DNA from 3 places in the Pseudomonas sp. TS_SC_3 genome. Region 1 is predicted to be linked to each of the others. Evidence: riboswitches for the same ligand, from Rfam matches in the RefSeq annotation. Region 1 holds a riboswitch; each other region holds the start of a gene.

Region 1 (7,085 bases):
CCGTCATTGGTCAGCAGCAGCAAACCTTCGCTGTCGCGATCCAGGCGCCCGGCCGGATAAACACCCGGCACGTCGATAAAGTCTTTGAGAGTCGCACGGCCTTGTTCGTCATTGAACTGGGTCAACACGTCGAAGGGTTTATTCAGCAGCAGCAAACGCGGCTCAGCCGGCGGCGCCTTGGCCACTCGGCGCACAGCAGGCTTATCGGAGACGCGGCGTGGGGCAGCAGGGCGTGACGGGCGGGGCATGAACAATCCAACAATGCGAGCGGGAAGCGAGCAGTGTAACCGAGGCCACCGTGCAACTATCAGCCTGACTTATCCATGCACATGGCTCAAGCAGACCCAGCTATGCTGGCTTGGTTCTGTTTTCTTCCTAGAGGCCCTCATCATGAGTTCGTCCGCATCCGTTGTTGATACGTTCACAGGCTGGGCCGCTAAAGCCCCCGGCGCGGCCCTTGAGGCATATAGCTATGATCCCGGCCCACTGGGCGCTGAAGAGGTTGAAGTGGCCGTGGAGTACTGCGGCATCTGCCACTCCGACCAGTCGATGATCGACAACGAATGGGGCATGACCCGCTACCCGTTTATTCCTGGCCACGAAGTGGTCGGCACCGTGGTGCGCCTGGGTGAGCATGCGCGCGGCCTCAAGCTCGGCCAGCGGGTGGGCATCGGCTGGTACAAGGGCAGCTGCATGCATTGCAGCTCGTGCATGGAAGGCGCACACCAACTGTGCGGCACCGTTAAACCGACGATTGTTGGCAGCAACGGCGGTTTTGCCGACCGCCTGCGCAGCCACTGGGCCTGGGCCATCCCGCTGCCGGACGGCCTCGACCCAGCATTGGTCGGCCCGCTGTTTTGCGCCGGCTCCACGGTGTTCAGCCCGCTGCTGGATTTCAACGTAAAGCCCACTGATAAAGTCGGCGTGGTCGGCATCGGCGGCCTTGGCCACCTGGCGCTGGGCTTTCTCAATGCCTGGGGCTGCGACGTCACCGCCTTCACCTCGTCGTTGAACAAACAGGAAGAAGCCAAACGCTTGGGCGCACACAAGGTGGTGGCCTCCACCGACAGCGCGGCACTGAAAGCGATCGCCGGCAGCCTGGATTTCCTTCTGGTAACCGCCAGCGCGGACCTCGACTGGACAGCCATGATCGGCACCCTCGGCGGCAAAGGCCGGCTGCATTTTGTCGGCATTGTGCCGAGCGCCATTCCCGTGCACGTGTTCAACCTGATCCCGAAACAGAAGAGCCTCTCCGGCTCGCCCGTCGGCTCACCGGCGAATATGGCGAAAATGCTCGAATTCTGCGCCCGCCATCAGATCGTGCCGCAGGTCGAGCACTTCCCCATGAGCAACGTCAACGAGGCCATCGACCACCTGCGCAGCGGTAAAGCGCGCTACCGCGTGGTGCTCGATGCGCGTAAATAAGCGGAGCTGAACTAAAAAAGCCCGAGGCATAAACCTCGGGCTTTTTTATGCAAAACACCACGCTAGCGGAACGGCGGCTCGTCAAAGCTGCGCAGCTTGCGTGAATGCAGCGAGTTGAGCTGGTTGCGCATCAGGTCGAGCGCGGTGATGCCGATCTGCAGGTGCTGGGTCACCGCCCGCTCATAAAATGCACCCGCCGCGCCGGGGAGTTTGATCTCGCTGTGCAGCGGCTTATCCGAGACACAAAGCAAGGTGCCGTAGGGCACCCGCAGGCGATAGCCTTGCGCGGCAATGGTGCCGCTTTCCATGTCCACCGCCACCGCGCGGGACAGGTTAATCAGCGGGCGTTCCTGCGCCCAGCGCAGCTCCCAATTGCGGTCGTCATAGGTCAACACGGTGCCGGTGCGCAGGCGTTTTCTCAGTTCGTCACCGTCTTCACCGGTAACCTGCCGCGCGGCGGCCTGCAAGGCTTGCTGCACTTCGGCCAGGGCCGGCAGCGGAATATGCGGCGGCAACACGCGATCAAGAATACCGTCGCGGCGCATGTAGGCGTGGGCCAGCACATAGTCGCCAATGGTCTGCGACTGACGCAGCCCCCCGCAGTGGCCGATCATCAGCCAGCAATGCGGGCGCAGCACGGCCAGGTGGTCGGTGATGTTCTTCGCGTTGGACGGGCCGACGCCGATATTGACCAAGGTAATGCCGTGGCCGTCATCCGCCTGCAGGTGGTAGGCCGGCATTTGGTAACGGTGCCAGATGACGTTCTCGATGATCGCCTGCATCTCGCCTTCGGCCATGCCGCGCTCAATCACCACGTTGCCCGGCAGCACCATGCGGGTAAACCGCGACTCCCCCACCAGCATGTCCAGGCCGTGACGGATGAACTGGTCAACGTAGCGGTGGTAGTTGGTCAGCAGAATCCAGGGCTGCACATGCCGCCAGTCGCTGCCGGTGTAATGCACCAGACGGCGCAAAGAGAAGTCCACCCGCGCGGCGTCAAACAGCGCCAGCGGCAGCGGGTCGGTGTGTTCCCAGTCGCACAGACCGTCGGCAATGCCGTCAGTGGCGGCGGATAGATCGGTGCTGGGGAATACCCGCGCCAGTTCCGCTGCCGTCACCCCGGAACCGGCTAATTCATCGCCCTGCTCGACCACGTAGGGATAGGGAATATTTTGCTGACTGACGCCCACCTCAACGCGCACGGTGAAATCGTTCATCAGTGGGCGCAGCTGCTCCAGCAGGTACTTACGAAACGCCGCCGGATGAGTGACGGTCACGCTGTAGGTGCCTGGCACTTGCACTTTGGCGTAGGCGCGAACGGTGGTTGGCACTTCGCCCTGACACAGGTAGGTCAGGCGTAATTCGGGGTAACGGAACTGACTCTGCTCGGCAGCATCGGGTTTGACCCGCTCTTTCAAGTAACGCTTGAGCGCAGCACTCAAGCCGCTGGTTGCGTGCAGATGCAATGCGGCCAGACGATCCACCGCCTCTTCAGCGCTATTAGCGACAACAAAGTCATCAGAATACGTATTCACAAGGCACCTTCCAGGCTGATCGCAATCGGCCCTATCTTGCCCTGAGCCGCCGCATTGGCGATAGCGCGGCGTGGTCTAAACAGGACATTTGAGCAATGCCGAAGGATGATCAGGCAACGCTTGCAGCGTCATGCCCGAACGGCGAGAGCGCCTAAAAAGCGAGGGCGACAACAGCGCTGTCGCGCCGGGAGGTGCTGGCTGGCAGCAGTAGCAGGTAAGGGGCGCAGGGGATTAGCCACCTGCGCCCGACGGACGCTGCAGAAACCGCAGCGGGCGACTGCAGCTTGCAGCCGACTCGTTAGGCCGGCTGGTGCAGACGCGCATTGAACAACGGGCCACGGCTATAAGCCGAGAACGCTTTGGCAGCAGCCAGCACACCCAGATCAACCAGCGGTTCAAGCAAAATCACGCTCATGTAGGCCAGGCCGAAACTGCCCACGGCCGCCAGGTTGTCGCTGGAGAAGCCGTTGCCATAAACCGCCCAGAAAGCCACCCAGGCAACAATACCGCCCTGATAGGCCGTCGACAGCGCCAGCGCCTGCTTATAGGAGAGGTCCACATAGGCGGTACCCGGCGCAATGATGCGCTTGGCCAGCAGGCTGATAGCCCACAGCGGCACCAACAGCGTGGTGACGTTCATGCCGTACTGCGGCAGGTCAAACTGAGCGAAGAGCAGCCCCTGCAACAACAACCCCACAGCCAGGCCGATCGCCGTGGCACCCGCGCCGAACAGCAGCAGCAGGGTTGAGCCGAGGATCAGGTGCACCTCGGAAACCCCCACCGCATGATGCGGAAAGACCTCGAAGAAGCAGAACACCAGTGCGGTGGTGAGCAGGCTGCGCAGCGCCAGGGCAGCGACACCGCCGTTGCTGCGAATGCTATCAAGGGCAAGCTTGGCGGTAAGGCCAAAGGCGCCTGCGGCGGTTGCATAACTGAGGAAGAGTTTGGCGCCCGTAACGACTTCTGGTTCGATGTGCATAAAGATTCCTGTACCGCGCCCACCGCGCGATGATCTGGATTGAGGGATTGGGCATCAGTGCCCGGCGTCGATGGCAGGTCTCCTGGCTCACGGTTTGACGCGTCGCCCGCCTTCCCAGCCTTACGGCCAGTGGCATCGGGGCGTCGCTCACCGTTTACAGTTGCGGGGGCAGCCATGGCTTCGGTACCGGTTGCAGTACCCACCATGTTCCCTTTTCATCCACTCGCGTAACACGCTGCGGAACCATCGGCGGCCACCTTACCCGCCAGCAGCGAGAAATGACAGAGCCCGGCGCAGAGGCCGGGCTCAAGGCTCAAGCGCAACGCAGGCCCGTCAGCCCGTGTCGGCAACGCAAACGCCCTAGATCAAATGCGGCGTGCTGCGTGCAACCAGCGCGTCGGCATCGATACCGCGCGGCAAGGTGCCGTAGACCCGTCCGCCCTGCCCGCCCAGGCGGCTGACGATAAAGGCGTCGCTTACCACCGAGTTACCGGCCTCCAGCAGCAGCTTGGCTTGCAGCGCCAGGGCTACGTCTTCGGTGAGCTGGCGGGCGCGGTACTGGATATCGGCGGTGTCGCAGAAATCCGCCTGTAGCTTGGCGATATGCGCCTTGAGGCGCGCATCGCCATGACCGTCGCCCAACTCGCTAAACAACGCATCGAGCACGCCCGGCTCCTTGGACAGCGCGCGCAGCACGTCCAGGCATTGCACGTTGCCTGAGCCTTCCCAGGTCGAGTTGACCGGTGCTTCGCGGTACAGACGCGGCAGGATGGTCTCCTCGACATACCCGGCGCCACCCATGCATTCGGCGGCTTCATTGATCATCGCCGGCGCCCGTTTGCAGATCCAATATTTGCCTACGGCGGTGACCAGACGGGCGAACTTGTCCTCCTGCTCGTCAAGCGGGTTGTCCAGCGCCTTGCCCATGCGCAGGGTCAGCGCTAGGGCCGCTTCGCTTTCCAGGGCCAGGTCGGCCAGTACGTTCTGCATCAGCGGCTGTTCGCTGAGTACCCGGCCGCCCACCTGTCGATGGGCGCAGTGGTGCGCGGCCTGAGTCAGGGCCTGACGCATCAATGCGCTGGAGCCGATCATGCAGTCGAAGCGGGTCAGCGCGACCATCTCGATAATGGTCGGCACGCCACGGCCCTCCTCGCCGACCATCCAGGCCAGCGCGCCGCGAAACTCCACTTCACTGGAGGCGTTCGACCAGTTGCCCAGCTTGTTTTTCAGGCTCTGGATATAGAACTCGTTGCGCGTGCCGTCCGGGCGGTGGCGTGGCAGCAGAAAGCAGGTCAGGCCTTTGGTGGTGTAGGCCAGGGTCAGGAAGGCATCGCACATCGGCGCCGAGCAGAACCACTTGTGACCGATCAGTTCATAAGCTTGACCGGGACCACCCAAACCCACCGGGTAGGCACGGGTGGTGTTGGCGCGCACATCGGTGCCGCCCTGCTTCTCGGTCATGGCCATGCCGATGGTCGCGCCGGTTTTCTGCTCAATCGGCAGATTGCGCGGGTCGTACTGGGTGGAAAGAATTTTCGGCAGCCACTTCTCGGCCACATCGGCCTGCAGCTTGAGCGCGGGCACGCTGGCGAAGGTCATGGTCAACGGGCAACCGCTGCCGGCTTCGGCCTGGCTGTGCAGGTAACTCAAGGCAGCGCGCGCCACCTGAGCGCCGGCACGCGGATCGGTCCAGGGCATGGAGGGCAAACCATGCTCAATAGCCGCGCTCATCAACTGGTGATAAGCCGGGTGAAATTCGACCAGATCAACGCGATGACCATAACGATCATGACTTTTGAATATCGGCTTGTTTTCATTGGCGAGAAAACCGGCGGCCATCAACTCGCCGCCTGCCAGCGCCCCATACACATCCAGGCGCTGCTCGGCCCAACCGCCGCCGAAGCGTTTGCTCCACTCCTGCAGCGGCAGGTCGACGCGGTACAGGTTGGCGCCATCTAGCGGCGGCACCTGATTGAACACGTCATGGGTTTCGGCATGTTGACTGGCATTCATGGCTGAGGCTCCTCTTCGGGCAGTGGGGCGCCCACGGCGCGTAGGCAAAAAGTGACCAGGGCCTGACTGACTTCAGCCAGGCTGGGGGCGGGATAACCGGCTTCGCGGGCCGCTCGCGCGGGCGGCGACAGTGGGCCGACCAGGGCTTCGGCGATGGCACCGACCAGGCAGGCGGCGACCAGGTTGATCTGCTGCACGCGAAACACGCCCTGCGCGGCGCCTTCCTGCAGCAATTCGACGAACAGGTCGGCGTAGGCTTCGCGGTAGAGCAAGCGCTGCTCGTCCACTTCGGACTCAACCGGTTCCGCAATCAGGGCAAAGGCTAATTGGCGACTGTGCCAGGCGCGTGCCGCAAAGCGCTCAACCCCGGCAGCCAGGCGCTGCACAGGGCTGCCATGCTCGCGCACGGTTACCGCCAACGCATCGACTTCACGCTGACTGGCCACGGCAAAAACCTCGGCTGACAGGCTGCCCTTGCTGCTGAAATGGCGGTACAGGCTACCGGTGGCAATACCGACATCCTCGGCCAGCGCCTGCATGGTCAGCGCGGCAAACCCGCCCTCAACCACGCGCGCCAGCGCAGCGCTGATGATGCGCTCACGCAGCGCCTGATCGAGGTTGATACGGGTAGCGGTGGTGCGATAGGCCATGGTCTGAATCCTGATTCACTATTACTTAAGTGAATCAGGATTCAGAGTTTGGCTAAAGAGCGGTTCCGGGCACAACAGCAGGCATATTGGCCAGCCACTGGCATATACAACGCAAGCGATCAGGGCTCGCGGCAGAGCACCCAGTCGCGCAACAGATTGCGCAGCTGCTCAAACTTCACCGGCTTGGCCAGGTAGTCGCTCATGCCGGCAGCCAGGCAGCGCTCGCGGTCGCCGCTGTGGCTGTGAGCGGTAATCGCCAGCACCGGCAGCAGCTGGCAGCCGGGCAAGTTGCGCAGCGCGCGGCAGGTGGCGAAACCGTCCATCACCGGCATCTGGCAATCGAGCAGCACCGCGTCGATGGTCTCGCTGCGCAGCACTTCCAGGGCTTCAGCGCCGTTATCGGCGGTGCGCACCTGATAACCCAGCTTGAGCAACATGCCACGGGTGACCAGCTGGTTGATCGCATTGTCTTCTGCCACCAGC
Region 2 (7,085 bases), 720 kb from region 1:
CGTTTCCATCCACCGTATGTCTCAGGAAGGCCTCCCAGTACTTCTTGTAGGTGCTGGTCTTCCACAAGTCGCGCGGCTCGCAGGCGAAGCAAAGTCCTATGCAGAGCGGCTTTTTCTTTACCCGGCAGTAGGGGCTCTCGATCAACCGTCTGCTATTCAGGCTGTTGAAAAGCCGATAGTGGATGAGGAAGCCACTATCGAACCGACTGCACTCGGCGAAATCGTCGAACGTACACGCGGCTATCCCTTCTTCCTCCAAGAGTGGGCCTCCACAGCTTGGAACAATGCCGAGGGACCAGAAATCACCCTTGATGACGTGAGCCAATCCTATGCCGAGACTTTAGCTTCACTTGATGCGGGTTTCTTCAGGGTTCGTATTGATCGGCTGACAAAGTCAGAAGTTCAGTTTGTTAAAACCATGTCGGAATTGGGCGATGGCCCTTATGCGATGGCTGATATTGCCAAAGCAATGGCGCGAACTCAGTCATCGCTTGGGCCCACTCGGGCTAACATTATTTCTAAGGGGATGATCTACAGCACGGATCACGGCTATCTAAACTTTACTGTCCCCCTTTTTGCGGAATATATGCGACGGCAGAGGTGAGCTTGCAGTAGGGTCAGCGTAGCGATCCCCATACTGTGCCCAGCCCATCATCTGTGAATTGCTGAAGCCATGATGTGTATCGCAGGCTCAATCCATCCTACGACTGCGGATAACTCCTTGGCGTATACACCCACTCCCCACCTTCGGCACGCGGAAAGCGGCAGGTTTGGCTGGAGCCGATAATCACCAGGGTGCGCATATCGACCATCTCTGGCGTCAGTTCGCCCAGGGTTAGGCTGCGCAGGGTTTCGCCGGGGCGGCCGATATCGCGGCCGAGGACCACCAGGGTTTCCGGCGTGCGTTGCTGGCGGACGATGTCCAGCGCAGAGCCGAGCTGCCAGGGGCGAGCTTTGGAGATGGGGTTGTAGAAGGCCATTACCAGGTCGGCGGCGGCGGCGTGTGCCAGGCGCTTTTCGATAATGGCCCAGGGCTTGAGGTTGTCCGACAGGGAGATCAGGCAGAAGTCATGGCCCAGCGGCGCGCCGGCCTTGGCGGCGGTGGCCAGCGCAGCGGAAACCCCGGGGAATACCTGCAAGTCGACCCGCTGCCATTCGGCGTCGGTGGATTCATGCAGGGCTTCCAGCACGGCGGCGGCCATTGCGAACACGCCGGGGTCGCCAGACGACACCACCACCACGCGCCGGCCGCTGGCGGCCAGTGCAAAGGCATGGCGGGCGCGCTGCATTTCTTCACGGTTATCGGTGCAGTGGCGCACCTGCTCTGGGCGCAGCGGGCCGGCCATATTGATATAGGTTTCGTAGCCGAGCAGGTCCTGCGCCTCATCCAGCGCCTGGCGCGCGGCGGGCACCATAAATTCGGCGGCACCGGGGCCGAGGCCGATCACCGTCAGGCGGCCACGGGGGCGGCCGAGTTGCGTGGCGTCGATCGGCGCAGCGGCCAGCAGCAGACGCAGGTTGGCGTGCTGGCTATGCAGCGGCGGCAGTTGCGTGGCGTCGTCGATAAAACGCAGCGGCAATTTCAGTTGTGCAGCGGCGCTGTGCAGGTCGGCGTCGGCCATCAGCACTGGCGCGGCCAGCAGGCAGGCCAGGCTTTGTGGGGCTAGCTTGCTGGCATGCAGCGCCTGCTGCAGTTCGCCAAGCAAATCGGCGCCGGCGCGTTCGACCCAAACGGCCACTTGCTGCGGGTGGATCAGCAGTTCATCGGCATTGGCGGCGCGGTTATGGGGGCTGATATGGATCACCCGTGCGGCGTCGTCAGTCACCGGCAGCTTGGCTTGCATCAGCCAGGGCGCGTCGCCTTCGATACGCACGGCCTGGCCGCCGAGCAGGTCGCTGACAAAGCCTTTGCCCTGCTCCAGGTCGGCCAGCACATAGCCTGCAGGCGGCTCCAGCAAACAGGTGCCAAAACGCAATTCGCCGCTGGTGGTGATCGCCGCGCTGACTTGCAGGTGCGCAGCCAGCTCACGCGCCATGCGGTTGACCCCGCCGAGACCGCCGAGCAGCGGCACCACGGCGCTGCCATCTTCGGCGACGGCCAGCACCGGCGGTTCACTGTCTTTCTCGCCCAGTACGGCGGCCAGGCTGCGAATCACGATGCCGGCGGCGCACAGCACGATCAGCGGCGTACCGGCGCGGTAGAGCGCGCGCAGGGTGTCGCCGAAGTCTTCATATACCCGTTCAACGTCAGTCACTCGGCTGCCCAGGCCATGAATTTCGACCTGTGGATAAAGTGCCTGGATACGCCGCGCGCAAGGCAGGGCGGAGGGGCCGAGGATGATAATGGCGGGAGAGCGGTTCATGCGGATTCCATCTGTGCCGTGTGTATGTTGGGTAGGGTGGATGACGCTTTTTTCATCCACCATCGCGGTTGGTGGATGGGTGAAGCGCCATCCACCCTACGGGTCTGTCGCGGCTAAAGCCCCTCCCACGGGTTGTTTGCAGTTTGCTAACCGCGCCATTTCTCGCCGGGGATGACGATCATCGAGAAGTACGGCGAAGACATTGGCTCCACTTCATCCAGTGGGACGATGCGTTGGTTGCCCATGGTGGCGCGTTCGACGTAGTGGGCGCGCTGGTCGATGCCCAGCTCCTGCAGCACGCGGCGGACTTTCTCGAAGTTGCGCCCGAGCTTCATCACCACGGCGGCTTCGGCGCTGTGCAGGCGCTGCTTGAGTTCGTCTTCGGGGAGTACGCCGGAGAGCACGCTCAGGCTCTGGTTGCGGTACACCAGCGGGGTGCCGAGCACCGAGGCGCAACCGAGCATGGAGCACACGCCGGGCACCACTTCTACGTCGTAACGGTCTGCCAGGCGGTCGTGCAGGTACATATAGGAGCCGTAGAAGAACGGGTCGCCTTCGCAGATCACCGCCACGTCATGGCCGGCGTCGAGCCGGGCGGCGATCTGCACCGCGCAGGTGTCGTAGAAGTCGCTGATCACATCTTCATAGCTGAGTGGCGCGGCGAGTTTTTCCGTGGTCACCGGGTACACCAGCGGCATGCGTACCTGCGCGTCGGTGAGGTGCTGTTCGATAATGCCGAAGGCGTTGCCACCGTGACCTTTGTTGGCTTTAGCCTTGGCCACAAAGTAGCCGACCACCGCTGCCGACTGCAGCAAACGCAGGGCTTTGAGAGTGATCAGCTCCGGGTCGCCGGGGCCGACGCCGATGCCGAGTAGACGGCCTTTTTGCACGCTCATCACTCCACCTCCGTGGCCAGGGCGTTGACCGCTGCCACCGCCATGGCGCTACCGCCACGGCGGCCGCGCACGATCACATAGGGCACGCCACGGCTGTCGGCAGCGAGGGCGTCCTTGGATTCCGCCGCGCCGATAAAGCCCACCGGCATGCCGATAATCAGCGCCGGTTTCGGTGCGCCGGCGTCGAGCATTTCCAGCAGGTAAAACAGTGCGGTGGGGGCGTTGCCGATCACCACCACGCTGCCTTGCAGATGCTTGCGCCAATGTTCCAATGCGACTGCCGAACGGGTATTGCCCAGGACGCGGGCCTGCTCAATCACGCCGTCGTTATGCAGGGTGCAGATCACCGGGTTGTTGGCGGCCAGGCGCGGGCGGGTGATGCCTTCGGCGACCATCCGCGCATCGCAGAGAATCGCCGCGCCCTTGGCCAATGCGGCGCGGCCGGCAGCGCCGGCGCCTGGGGAGAAGCGCAGGTCCTGCACCACATCGACCATGCCGCAGGCGTGGATAACCCGCACGGCGAGCTTTTCCAGATCAGCCGGAATGGCACTGAGGTCAGCCTCGGCGCGGATGGTGGCGAAGGACTGGCGGTAGATTTCCTGGCCGTCGCGGATGTACTCAAGCATCGTTGTTTCCTGTTGCGCAGTGGGTGGCGAACCAGTCGCCTGCCTCGTCGATCGTTATGGCGTCGGCCAATAGCTGGCCGAAACCCGGCTGCTGTGGCGTGCGTTGGTAGAGCTGGTAATGCCCGGCGCTGCTGGCCAGCAGGGTAAAAGGCGCGGTATGCGCGGCGGCGCAGGAGCGCGGGCAGGCACTTAGATGTACTTGCGGCCGCGCTGTGTTGGCGCGCAGGTGCTTGGCGAGCAACAAGGCGTCGGCTTTGCTGTCGGCCAGGCCCTTGGCGCAGGCGGCTGAGCCGGTGCAGGCGATCAGATTGCTAAGTGGTTCCTGCGCATCGATCAGCAGGCCGAGTTCGGCCAGTTTGTGCAGCAGGTTGTCTGCCGATGGCTTGGGGATATTCGGCAGCAACAGGCCCTGCCAGGGCGTCAGGCGCAGGCTGGCATCGCCATGGTGCTCAGCCAGCTCGGCCAGTGCTTTGAGTTGCGCGGCGTCGATCCGGCCCAGGCGCGCGGCGGCGGCAACCATGCACAGGCCGCTTTGCTGCTGTGGATAAATACCTATCGGCGCGTGCTCGCTGACCGGCGAGCGTTGCCAATCGGCTGGCGCCGCTTGTACGGCAAAGGGCAGGCGCGTTTGCAGTTGTTGCAGCAGTTGGCTAGCTGGAATCACGCTAAGCAGTTGGCGCATACGGCTGTGTGCGTTGCCGGCCAGTTCGATAAACAGCCTGAGCAGTTGTTCCACCAGCGGCACGATTTGCTCAACGTTGACCACGCCCAGCGGCTGATCACCGGGGCAGCCAGCCAGGCCAAAGGCCAAGCGAGCCGGCGAGCCGGGCAGGGCGCTAAGCCAGATATCGTGGGGGTGTTCGAGCATCGCCAAGGCTTCGCCGCCGTCCAGCTGCAGGGCGAACTTGGCCGACAGCCCATGCAGCGCCGGGGTGTTCTGCAGCAGCTCAAGCAACGCGGCGGCCAGTGGGCGGGTGTCGAGCAGGGCCTGCGGATCGAGGCCGGCGGCGGGGCTGAGCAGCAGGTTGCGCACGTCATCAGCCGCGGGGTTGCTGGGGCCAAGCTCGGCGGCGAGCAGGCGCTCGATCAGATCGGCCTGCTGGCCTGGCAACACGCCACGAATTTGCAGATTGCTGCGGTTGGTCAGCTCCAGCACGCCGCTGGCGCAGCGCTCGGCAGCCTCGGCGATGGCGCGTGCCTGTTGGCTGCTGAGTACGCCGCCGGCCAGCTTGACCCGGCAGATGCCGCCGTCCAACGCCTGAACGATACGCAGCAGGCCGGGGCACGCACTAGGGCGTGGGTCGGGCAGGTCGGCGGAGGTTAGACGGTCGCGCAAACGGTTCACCAGCAACAAAGACGCGGCGACCGAACCAGCGAAACCCGCCCACAGGGGATTTCATGGCATCGGTACACCCCGCCCGATGTTGGCACTCGCGACTAGCGTCGTCGGCAGGTCTCCTGGCTGACAGGTCATCATCTGGCGCGGCCTTCCCGGTTTCCCAGTGGCGCAGTGGCGGCAGACTCGCTGTTTACAGTTGCGGGGGCAGCTCGGTCACGATCAGCGGATCGCTCCGGATTCCCTCTTAGGCCCCTCGCACCATGGCGGTGGGCACCGACGAAGCCTGTATTATGCCCGCTTTGTTTGATGCGCTGACACCCTAGCTTGTCGGGCGGGGGCAGAGGAGTGGGTATGACGGCCTGGTTAACCCTGGTGGGCATTGGTGAAGACGGTTACGCCGGGCTGGGTGAGGCAGCGCGCCAGGCGCTGGGCGAGGCGCAGTGGATTGTTGGCAGCCCACGGCAGCTGGCGCTGTTGCCTAGCGATCTGCCAGGGCAGCACGAACGCTGGCCCAGCCCCTTTAGCCTGGAGCCGGTAATGGCGCGGCGCGGGATGCCGGTGTGCGTGCTGGCCAGCGGCGACCCGCTGTTCTATGGCGTGGGCGCGAGCCTGGCGCGGCAGCTGCCGGCAGAGGAATTGCAGGTGTTCTCTTCGCCCTCATCCGTCTCACTGGCTGTTGCTCGCCTGGGTTGGCCACTGCAGGACGTGACGGTGCTGTCGCTTGTGGCGCGGCCGTTGGCGGCGCTGCAGGCGCAGATTTTCCCCGGCGCGCGGCTGCTGCTGTTGAGTAATGACGGTGACAGTCCGGCGGCGGTGGCCGAGCTGCTGCGTGAACGCGGTTTTGGTCCCAGCCGTTTGACCGTTTTGGAACATTTGGGCGGCGATCAGGAACGGCGCATCGATGGTCTGGCCAGCGACTGGGCCGTGCCGCGCGCTGCCGATCTCAATCTGCTGGCCATCGACTGCGTGGCGGGCGCCGATGCACGCCTACTGCCGCTGACGCCGGGGTTGCGCGACGACCTGTATCGGCACGACGGCCAACTGACCAAGCGCGATGTGCGCGCCATCACCCTGGCGCGTCTGGCGCCGCAGCCCGGTGAGCTGCTCTGGGATGTTGGTGCCGGCTGCGGTTCCATCGGCATCGAATGGATGCGCGCGCACCCTAGTTGTCGGGCGCTGGCCATTGAGGCCGATGCCGGTCGTCAGGCGCATATTCAGTACAACCGCGATGCCCTCGGCGTGCCGGGTCTGCAACTGATCGCCGGCCGTGCGCCCGAGGCATTGAGCGGATTGGCCGCGCCGGATGCGATTTTTATCGGCGGCGGGGTGACCATCCCTGGCGTGCTGGAGCAGTGCTGGACCAGCCTGAAACCGGGCGGTCGTCTGGTGGCCAATGCGGTGACCCTGCAAAGCGAAGCGGCGCTGGTGGCCTGGCGCGAGCAGGTGGGTGGCGAGCTGACCCGCATCAGCGTGGCCCAGGTGCAGCCGCTGGGCGGTTTCGACACCTGGCGCAGCGCCTTGCCGATCACCCTGCTGGAGGTCCGCAAGCCATGAGCCCGCGCATCTTGCTGCTCGGCGGCACCACCGAGGCCTTGCGTCTGGCGCGCCGCCTTGGCCCTGAAAGCATCTACAGCCTGGCCGGGTTGGGCCGGGTGCCGGATGACTTGCCCTGTCAGGTGCGCGTTGGCGGCTTTGGCGGGGCCGAAGGATTGGCGGGGTATATCCGCGAACAGGGCGTCGAACTGCTGCTCGACCTGACCCACCCCTATGCCGCGCAGATCAGCGCCAATGCCGCCCGCGCCGCCGAGCTGAGCGGGATTGCCTGCTGGGCGCTGCGCCGCCCCGGCTGGCAGGCCGGCGA
Region 3 (7,085 bases), 1.4 Mb from region 1:
TGCATGGCCATCGCCTACGACTACACGGTATTCGCCGGCACCCAGGGCGTGATGAACCACAAAAAGACCGACCGCATGCTCGGCCTCGCCGCGCAGTGGCGCTTGCCGCTGGTGCTATTTGCCGAAGGTGGCGGCGGCCGACCGGGCGATACCGATTTTGTCGGTGTGGCCGGGCTGGATTGCCACACCTTTGTCGGTATGGCGCGGCTCTCCGGGCTGGTGCCAACCGTCGGGATCGTCTCCGGCCGCTGCTTTGCCGGCAACGCCGCGCTGCTCGGCTGCTGCGATGTGATTATCGCCACCAACAACGCGACCATCGGCATGGCCGGCCCGGCGATGATCGAAGGCGGTGGGCTGGGCAGCTTTACCCCCGAGCAGGTCGGCCCAGTCAATGTGCAAGGGCCTAATGGCGTAATCGATGTGTTGGTGAGCGATGAAGCCGAGGCCGTGCGCGTGGCCAAGCAGTACCTGAGCTACTTCCAGGGCGCGCTCAGCGAGTGGAACTGCGCGGATCAGCGCGAGCTGCGCCACTTAATCCCAGAAAACCGCCTGCGCGTGTATGACATCCGCCAGGTGATCGCCACCCTCGCCGACACGGATTCGATGCTGGAACTGCGCCGCCAGTTCGCGCCTGGCTTGATCACCACCTTTATCCGCATCGAAGGCAAACCGTTCGGCTTGCTCGCCAATAACCCCGCGCACCTCGGCGGGGCCATCGATGCGGTGGCCGGCGACAAGGCTGCGCGCTTTATGCAACTGTGCGACGCCTTTGATATTCCGCTGCTGTCGCTGTGCGACACCCCTGGCTTTATGGTCGGCCCGCAGGCGGAGCAACAGGCCACGGTGCGCCATGTCTCGCGCATGTTTGTCGCGGCCGCCAGCCTGACGGTGCCGTTCTTTACCGTGGTGCTGCGCAAGGGTTACGGCCTCGGCGCCCAGGCCATGGCCGCCGGTAGCTTCCACTCGCCGCTGTTTACCATCGCCTGGCCCAGCGCCGAGTTTGGCGCCATGGGCTTGGAAGGTGCGGTGCGCCTGGGTTTTGCCAAGGAGCTGGCCGCCGGGGAAGAGCCCGCCGCGCGCCAGCAGCTGTTCGACAAGCTGGTGGCCAAGGCTTACCAGAATGGCAAGGGCATCAATATGGCCAGCTTTCTCGAGATTGATGCCGTGATCGACCCGCTGGAAACCCGCGCCTGGCTGCTACGCGGGCTGAATGCCACACCCAGGCCGGCAGCGCGTGAAGGTAAAAAGCGCTCAATCGATACCTGGTAGCCCAGTGGTCGTCGCGCGGGTGCACGCGGGGCCACATTGAATGAGACTTTCCGGATTAGATCCGGGCTACAGGTGCGCTGAGCCGAAGCATGTTTGGGCAGTTTCCGGCGCTTCGGGTAAACTGCCGCATCTTTTGCTCCCATAACGATCTGCCCGATGCCGACGACCTTCCACGAGATTCCCCGTGAGCGCCCGCTGACGCCACTTCTAGACCGCGCCAATACGCCGGATGAACTGCGTCGCCTGGGCGAAACCGAGCTGGAAACCCTGGCCGACGAACTGCGCCAGTACCTGCTGTATACGGTCGGGCAGACCGGCGGGCACTTCGGCGCAGGCCTCGGCGTGATTGAGCTGACCGTCGCGCTGCACTACGTCTTCGACACCCCGGATGATCGCCTGGTGTGGGATGTCGGCCATCAGGCTTACCCCCATAAGATTCTCACCGGTCGCCGCGAGCAAATGGGCAGCCTGCGCCAAAAAGATGGTATCGCCGCCTTCCCCCGCCGCAGCGAGAGCGAGTACGACACCTTTGGCGTCGGCCACTCCAGCACCAGCATCAGTGCAGCACTGGGCATGGCCATTGCGGCGCGTATGCAGGGCAGCAAGCGCAAATCGGTGGCAGTGATCGGCGACGGCGCGCTGACAGCCGGCATGGCCTTTGAGGCGCTCAATCACGCCAGTGACGTCAAAGCCAATATGCTGGTGGTGCTCAACGACAACGACATGTCGATCTCAAAAAATGTCGGCGGTCTGTCCACCTACCTGGCGAAGATCCTCTCCAGCCGCACCTATGCCAACATGCGTGAAGGCAGTAAAAAAGTGCTGTCCAAGCTGCCCGGTGCCTGGGAAATTGCACGTAAAACTGAAGAACATGCCAAGGGCATGCTGGTCTCCGGCACTCTATTTGAGGAGCTCGGCTGGAACTACATCGGCCCAATCGACGGCCATGACCTGCCCAGCCTGCTTGCCACCCTGCGCAATATGCGTGACCTCGAGGGCCCGCAGTTCCTGCACGTCGTCACCAAAAAGGGTAAGGGCTTCGCCCCGGCCGAGGCCGACCCGATTGGCTATCACGCGATCACCAAGCTGGAGCCCATCAACGCGCCGCCCGTGGCCAAGCAGCCAAGCGGCCCGAAATACTCCAGCGTCTTCGGCCAATGGCTGTGCGACATGGCCGCGCAAGACCCGCGCCTGGTCGGTATTACCCCGGCGATGAAAGAAGGCTCGGACCTGGTGGCCTTTAGCGAACGTTACCCCGAGCGCTATTTCGATGTGGCCATCGCCGAGCAGCACGCCGTGACCCTGGCCGCCGGCATGGCCTGTGATGGGGTTAAGCCGGTGGTGGCGATTTATTCGACTTTCCTCCAGCGCGCCTATGACCAGCTGATCCACGATGTAGCCGTGCAGCACCTTGACGTGCTGTTCGCCATCGACCGCGCCGGCTTGGTTGGCGAAGACGGCCCGACCCACGCCGGCAGCTTTGATATTTCCTACCTGCGCTGCATCCCCGGCATGTTGGTAATGACGCCGAGTGACGAAAACGAACTGCGCCGTATGCTCACCACCGGCCACCTCTACAATGGCCCGGCCGCCGTGCGCTACCCGCGCGGCACAGGCCCCAATGCTGCCATCGAGCCTGGCCTGGAGCCGCTGGAAATTGGCCAAGGCATCCGCCGCCGCCAGGGCCAGACAGTTGCCCTGCTGGTGTTCGGCGTACAACTGAGCGAAGCGCTCAAGGTCGGCGAAGCGCTCAACGCCACCGTGGTCGACATGCGTTTCGTCAAACCGCTGGATGAAGCTCTGGTACGTGAACTGGCCGCCAGCCACGACTTGCTGGTCAGCATCGAAGAGAACAGCGTGATGGGCGGCGCCGGCAGTGCGGTCAGCGAGTTCCTCGCCCGCGAGAACATCCTCAAACCGCTGCTGCACCTGGGCCTGCCTGATTATTACGTTGAGCACGCCAAGCCCACGCAGATGCTCGCTGAATGCGGGCTGGACGCCGCCGGTATCGAAGCGGCCATACGCGCCCGGCTCGCCACTCGCCCTGCATGAGTACCGCTCATCCAGCGCTGAACATCGCTTGCTTGTAGTTCATCCCCCCGCGCATTAAGGTGCGCGGCGTTTTACTTCCGCCAAGGTGCGCCTCTTTATCCGTAAAGCGGCGTTAAACGGGAAGCCGGTGCGCTCATTAAGAGCCATCCCGGCGCTGCCCCCGCAACGGTAATCGACCGCAGAGTCAATCTGCATGCAACCTCTGAAAGCCACTGGCGTAAGCCGGGAAGGCGAGGCTGCACATGTCGAGAGCCCGGAGACCGGCCTTAGCGGATGTGACTGGTGCTGCGGAGGGCATCACCGTCAAGCTCAGGCTGCCCTTGCGTGCGCCCGTTCTTGCACCTGCCCTCCTCAAAAGTCTTCCGACCTTTTGAGGATTGTTTAAATGAAATTGTCCCGTCTTGCTCTGGCTTTGGCACTTACGCCGAGTTTTGCCTCGGCTGCCACTGATACCAGCAGCTATGAATTACCGCCGCTGGTGATCACCCGCGCCACTCCATTGCAAACCCCTGCCCCCGCTAGCGTGCGAGTAATTGATCGTGAAAAAATCGAGGCAAGCGCAGCCAGCTCGCTGGTCGACGTTTTGCGTGGTGAGGCTGGATTGCAAGTACGCGACGTGATCGGAGATGGCAGCCGAGCCACTTTCAGCCTGCGCGGTTTTGGTGAAAACGCGGTGAATAACACCCTAATCCTTGTCGACGGTCGGCGCCTAAATCAGCCCGCACTCGCTGGAGCAGACTTGAGCAGCGTACCGCTGAGCAATATCGAGCGAATTGAAATTATCCGTGGCGCGGGCAGCGTGCTGTATGGCGACCAGGCCGTGGGCGGAGTTATCAACATCATCACTCGCCAACCCAAAGCCAGCGAAGCCTATATTGAGACCAGCCGCGGCAGCCATGACCTAGAAGCCCTCCGCGGCCATCTATCGCAGGTATTAGGCGGTGGTTTCTCCACCTTTCTCAGTGGTGAGTCGCGCACCGCCGACAATTACCGCGACCATAACAACGCCAGCTACAGTAACGCTTTCGCCCGCTTGCGCTATGACCACGACAGCGGCCATGCCCTCTACGAATACCAGACGGTAGACGATGAGTTGCTCTACCCCGGCAGCATCAACAAAAGCCAGCGCCACGTCGACCGTAAGCAAAGCACCTCAAGCGACTGGTTTGACAGCAAGACCCAGCTGCACCGTATCGCACTGCAACAGCAGCTACACGATAACCTTAACGCCAACCTCGATTACAGCCATAGCGATCAGGATGGCGTTGGCTCATCCTGGGGCAGCCGCTACCGCCAGGCTACTCGGGTGGGAAGCATTAGCCCACGCTTCTCAGGGCACCTCGACAGCGTCCTCGGCCGCAGTGAGTGGCTGCTGGGCCATGACCATATCAATAACGACTATGAAAATAGCCTGACCAGCACCGAGTTCCGCCAAACCCAACGCGATTGGTACGGCCAGTGGGTACAGCCGCTGAGCAGCAGCCTCAGCCTCAGTGCAGGCTACCGTGAGAGCCAAGCCGAAGATCGCAAGCGCGGCTCGGGCAAGTCGCATACCGATAACCAGGGCAGCAGTAGCCTTGGCCTCAGCTGGCAGGCGGCCGAGCACACGCGCTTGTTTATCAAGCGTGAAGACGTTCTGCGCTGGGCCAACGTCGATGAAAACGGCTATGTACTCCCGGGCATCGATTACCTCAAGCCGCAGACCGGTTTGTCCTGGGAAGCCGGAGCCGAATGGCAAGACAGCAGGCAGCGCTATCAGGCCAGCCTGTATCGCCTCGATCTGGAAGACGAGCTGATGTACGACTCTCAGGCCAATGCAGGCCAGGGGGCCAACATCAACTTGGACAAGACCCGCCGCCAAGGCCTATTGCTGGAAGCCGAACGCCAGCTAAGCGAACGTCTGAGCATCGGCGGGCAGTACAGTTTCACCGACTCGGAATACCTGCAGGGCAACTTCAAGGGCAACGAAGTGCCTTGGGTCTCCCGCCATAGCGCCAGCGCTAACCTCAGCTACAAACTGCTGCCTGGTGTAACCAGCTATGTCGAGGCGGTCTATACCGGCGCCCGTTATCTGTCGAGTGATGATGGACATACCCTGCCCCGCGAGGGTGGCTATACCCTTATTAACGCGGCGTTGAGCTGGGACTATCAGCAGTTCAGCAGCAAACTGCGGGTCAATAATCTTACAGGCAAGCAGTACGATAGCCACGCTGGCTGGAGCATCTGGAGTGGTTCGTACCACTACCCGGCTCCAGAAGAACAGGTACAACTAAGCGTCGGCTATCGCTTCTAACCACGCAGCACCTACAAGAAGGCCGCCTATTGGGCGGCCTTCTTGCTTTCACGACTCACTCGGCCGCTGCCAACTGCTCACACAGTTTCTCCATCGCCCCCAACATCTGAAAACTGGGCCGCTCCAGGCCGTCATCGGGCACCTGCCACAACTGCCCACGCTCAACCGCCTTCATCCCCAGCCAAACGCGCCAGGCATCCAGTTGCGCCTGGCTGCCGGCCAAAATCACCTCGGGGTTGCGCTGCAGCACCGCCTCGACACTCACTTGCGGAGCCGGCAGGCTGAGGTCGGCAAAGACATTCTCGGCGCCACACACACGCAGGGCATCGCTAATAATCTGCTGGCCGCCGAGGGTATACAGCGGCACATCCCAGACCTGATAGAACAGGCGCAACGGGTGTTGCCGCTGGTAGCGCTGACTCAGGCGCTGCAGGCCCTGGTTGAACTGCTGTTGCAAACGCTTTCCCTGCTCTGCACGCCCCACACGCGTACCGATCTCGGCAAACTGCCCGGCCAGATCAGCCAGCTTGCGGGGCTCGACAAGCATTATCGGGATGCCAAGGCGCTGTAATTGTTGGCGCTGGCCGCTGCTGATGCTGTCCGGCCAGAGCAGTACCAGGTCGGGCTGCAGGCTGAGCAGGCTCTCCAGTTCCAGGCGGCCAAAATGACCGACCGAAGGCAGATGCTGCACGGCCGCCGGGCGCTCCCCAGCATCAAGCAGGCCCACCAACAGGTCGCCAGCCTCCAGTTCAAGCATGATTTCGGTGAGGGACGGCGCTAGAGTCACCACGCGCTCGGCAGCGGCTGCGGGCCAGACCAGCAGCGCCAGCAGGGCCACCGCGAGGGCGCGCATCAGCCGAGTTGGCGAGGGATGCGGTAGAGGTACAGCAACACGATGCTGGAAATCGCCAGCAGAATCAGCGGAATCGCTTCCAAGCCGGCAAATACCGCTACAGCAGCAATCCAAGCCGGCGCCGCCGCGCCGAGAAACGCCAGGCGACGCACGCGCGCCAGTTCTAGCCAGGCATCGTGCTCATCGGCGGTATCGAGGGTTTTTTCAGTGGCGACCAATGCGCGCTTGTAGCGGCTGAACAGTGGCAGGCTGACAAACATCGAGGCCAGGCCGGCGATAAACAGCGGCATTGTCAGCAAGCCTGTTTGGCGCTCGGCACCAAACAGCAGATTGAGCACAAACAGCGGCAACAGGGTCACGGCCAACTGCCGCCACCACTCCAGCATCAGCCGCCGGCGCACTTCACTGCGGGTCATAGGCTTTCCTCAACCTCACCCTGGTGCAGGCTGCCGAGCATGTGCCCGAGCTTGCCAGCCTTGGTCGCGAGGTACTTTTTGTTGTGCGGGTTATGGTCGATCTGCAGCGGCACACGGGTCGCCACATTGATGCCCATGTCACCCAATGCTTTAACTTTGCGCGGGTTGTTGGTCATCAATTTGAGTTGGCTGATACCTAAGT

The links. A riboswitch is a leader RNA that binds a small molecule or an ion and turns the genes downstream of it on or off. The one in region 1 is predicted to bind cobalamin.
Region 2: another riboswitch for cobalamin. It lies ahead of cobG (precorrin-3B synthase); the one in region 1 lies ahead of AC0J6G_RS13270 (energy-coupling factor ABC transporter permease).
Region 3: another riboswitch for cobalamin. It lies ahead of AC0J6G_RS00495 (TonB-dependent receptor); the one in region 1 lies ahead of AC0J6G_RS13270 (energy-coupling factor ABC transporter permease).

What each region holds. Positions count from the first base shown of each region.
Region 1 is NZ_CM149586.1:2,760,921-2,768,005, forward strand. It holds gene AC0J6G_RS13255 (pseudouridine synthase) at 1-185, opposite strand, end outside; gene ahr (NADPH-dependent aldehyde reductase Ahr) at 391-1,425, shown strand; gene amn (AMP nucleosidase) at 1,488-2,960, opposite strand; gene AC0J6G_RS13270 (energy-coupling factor ABC transporter permease) at 3,259-3,939, opposite strand; cobalamin riboswitch at 3,995-4,202, opposite strand; gene AC0J6G_RS13275 (acyl-CoA dehydrogenase family protein) at 4,300-5,952, opposite strand; gene AC0J6G_RS13280 (TetR/AcrR family transcriptional regulator) at 5,949-6,602, opposite strand; gene AC0J6G_RS13285 (hybrid sensor histidine kinase/response regulator) at 6,722-7,085, opposite strand, start outside.
Region 2 is NZ_CM149586.1:3,479,475-3,486,559, reverse strand. It holds gene AC0J6G_RS16390 (ATP-binding protein) at 1-604, shown strand, start outside; gene cobJ (precorrin-3B C(17)-methyltransferase) at 702-2,363, opposite strand; gene AC0J6G_RS16380 (precorrin-2 C(20)-methyltransferase) at 2,510-3,262, opposite strand; gene AC0J6G_RS16375 (precorrin-8X methylmutase) at 3,259-3,885, opposite strand; gene cobG (precorrin-3B synthase) at 3,878-5,221, opposite strand; cobalamin riboswitch at 5,317-5,517, opposite strand; gene cbiE (precorrin-6y C5,15-methyltransferase (decarboxylating) subunit CbiE) at 5,576-6,778, shown strand; gene AC0J6G_RS16360 (cobalt-precorrin-6A reductase) at 6,775-7,085, shown strand, end outside.
Region 3 is NZ_CM149586.1:79,314-86,398, reverse strand. It holds gene AC0J6G_RS00505 (carboxyl transferase domain-containing protein) at 1-1,269, shown strand, start outside; gene dxs (1-deoxy-D-xylulose-5-phosphate synthase) at 1,426-3,321, shown strand; cobalamin riboswitch at 3,388-3,604, shown strand; gene AC0J6G_RS00495 (TonB-dependent receptor) at 3,707-5,614, shown strand; gene AC0J6G_RS00490 (cobalamin-binding protein) at 5,670-6,467, opposite strand; gene AC0J6G_RS00485 (MFS transporter) at 6,467-6,883, opposite strand; gene ribA (GTP cyclohydrolase II) at 6,880-7,085, opposite strand, start outside.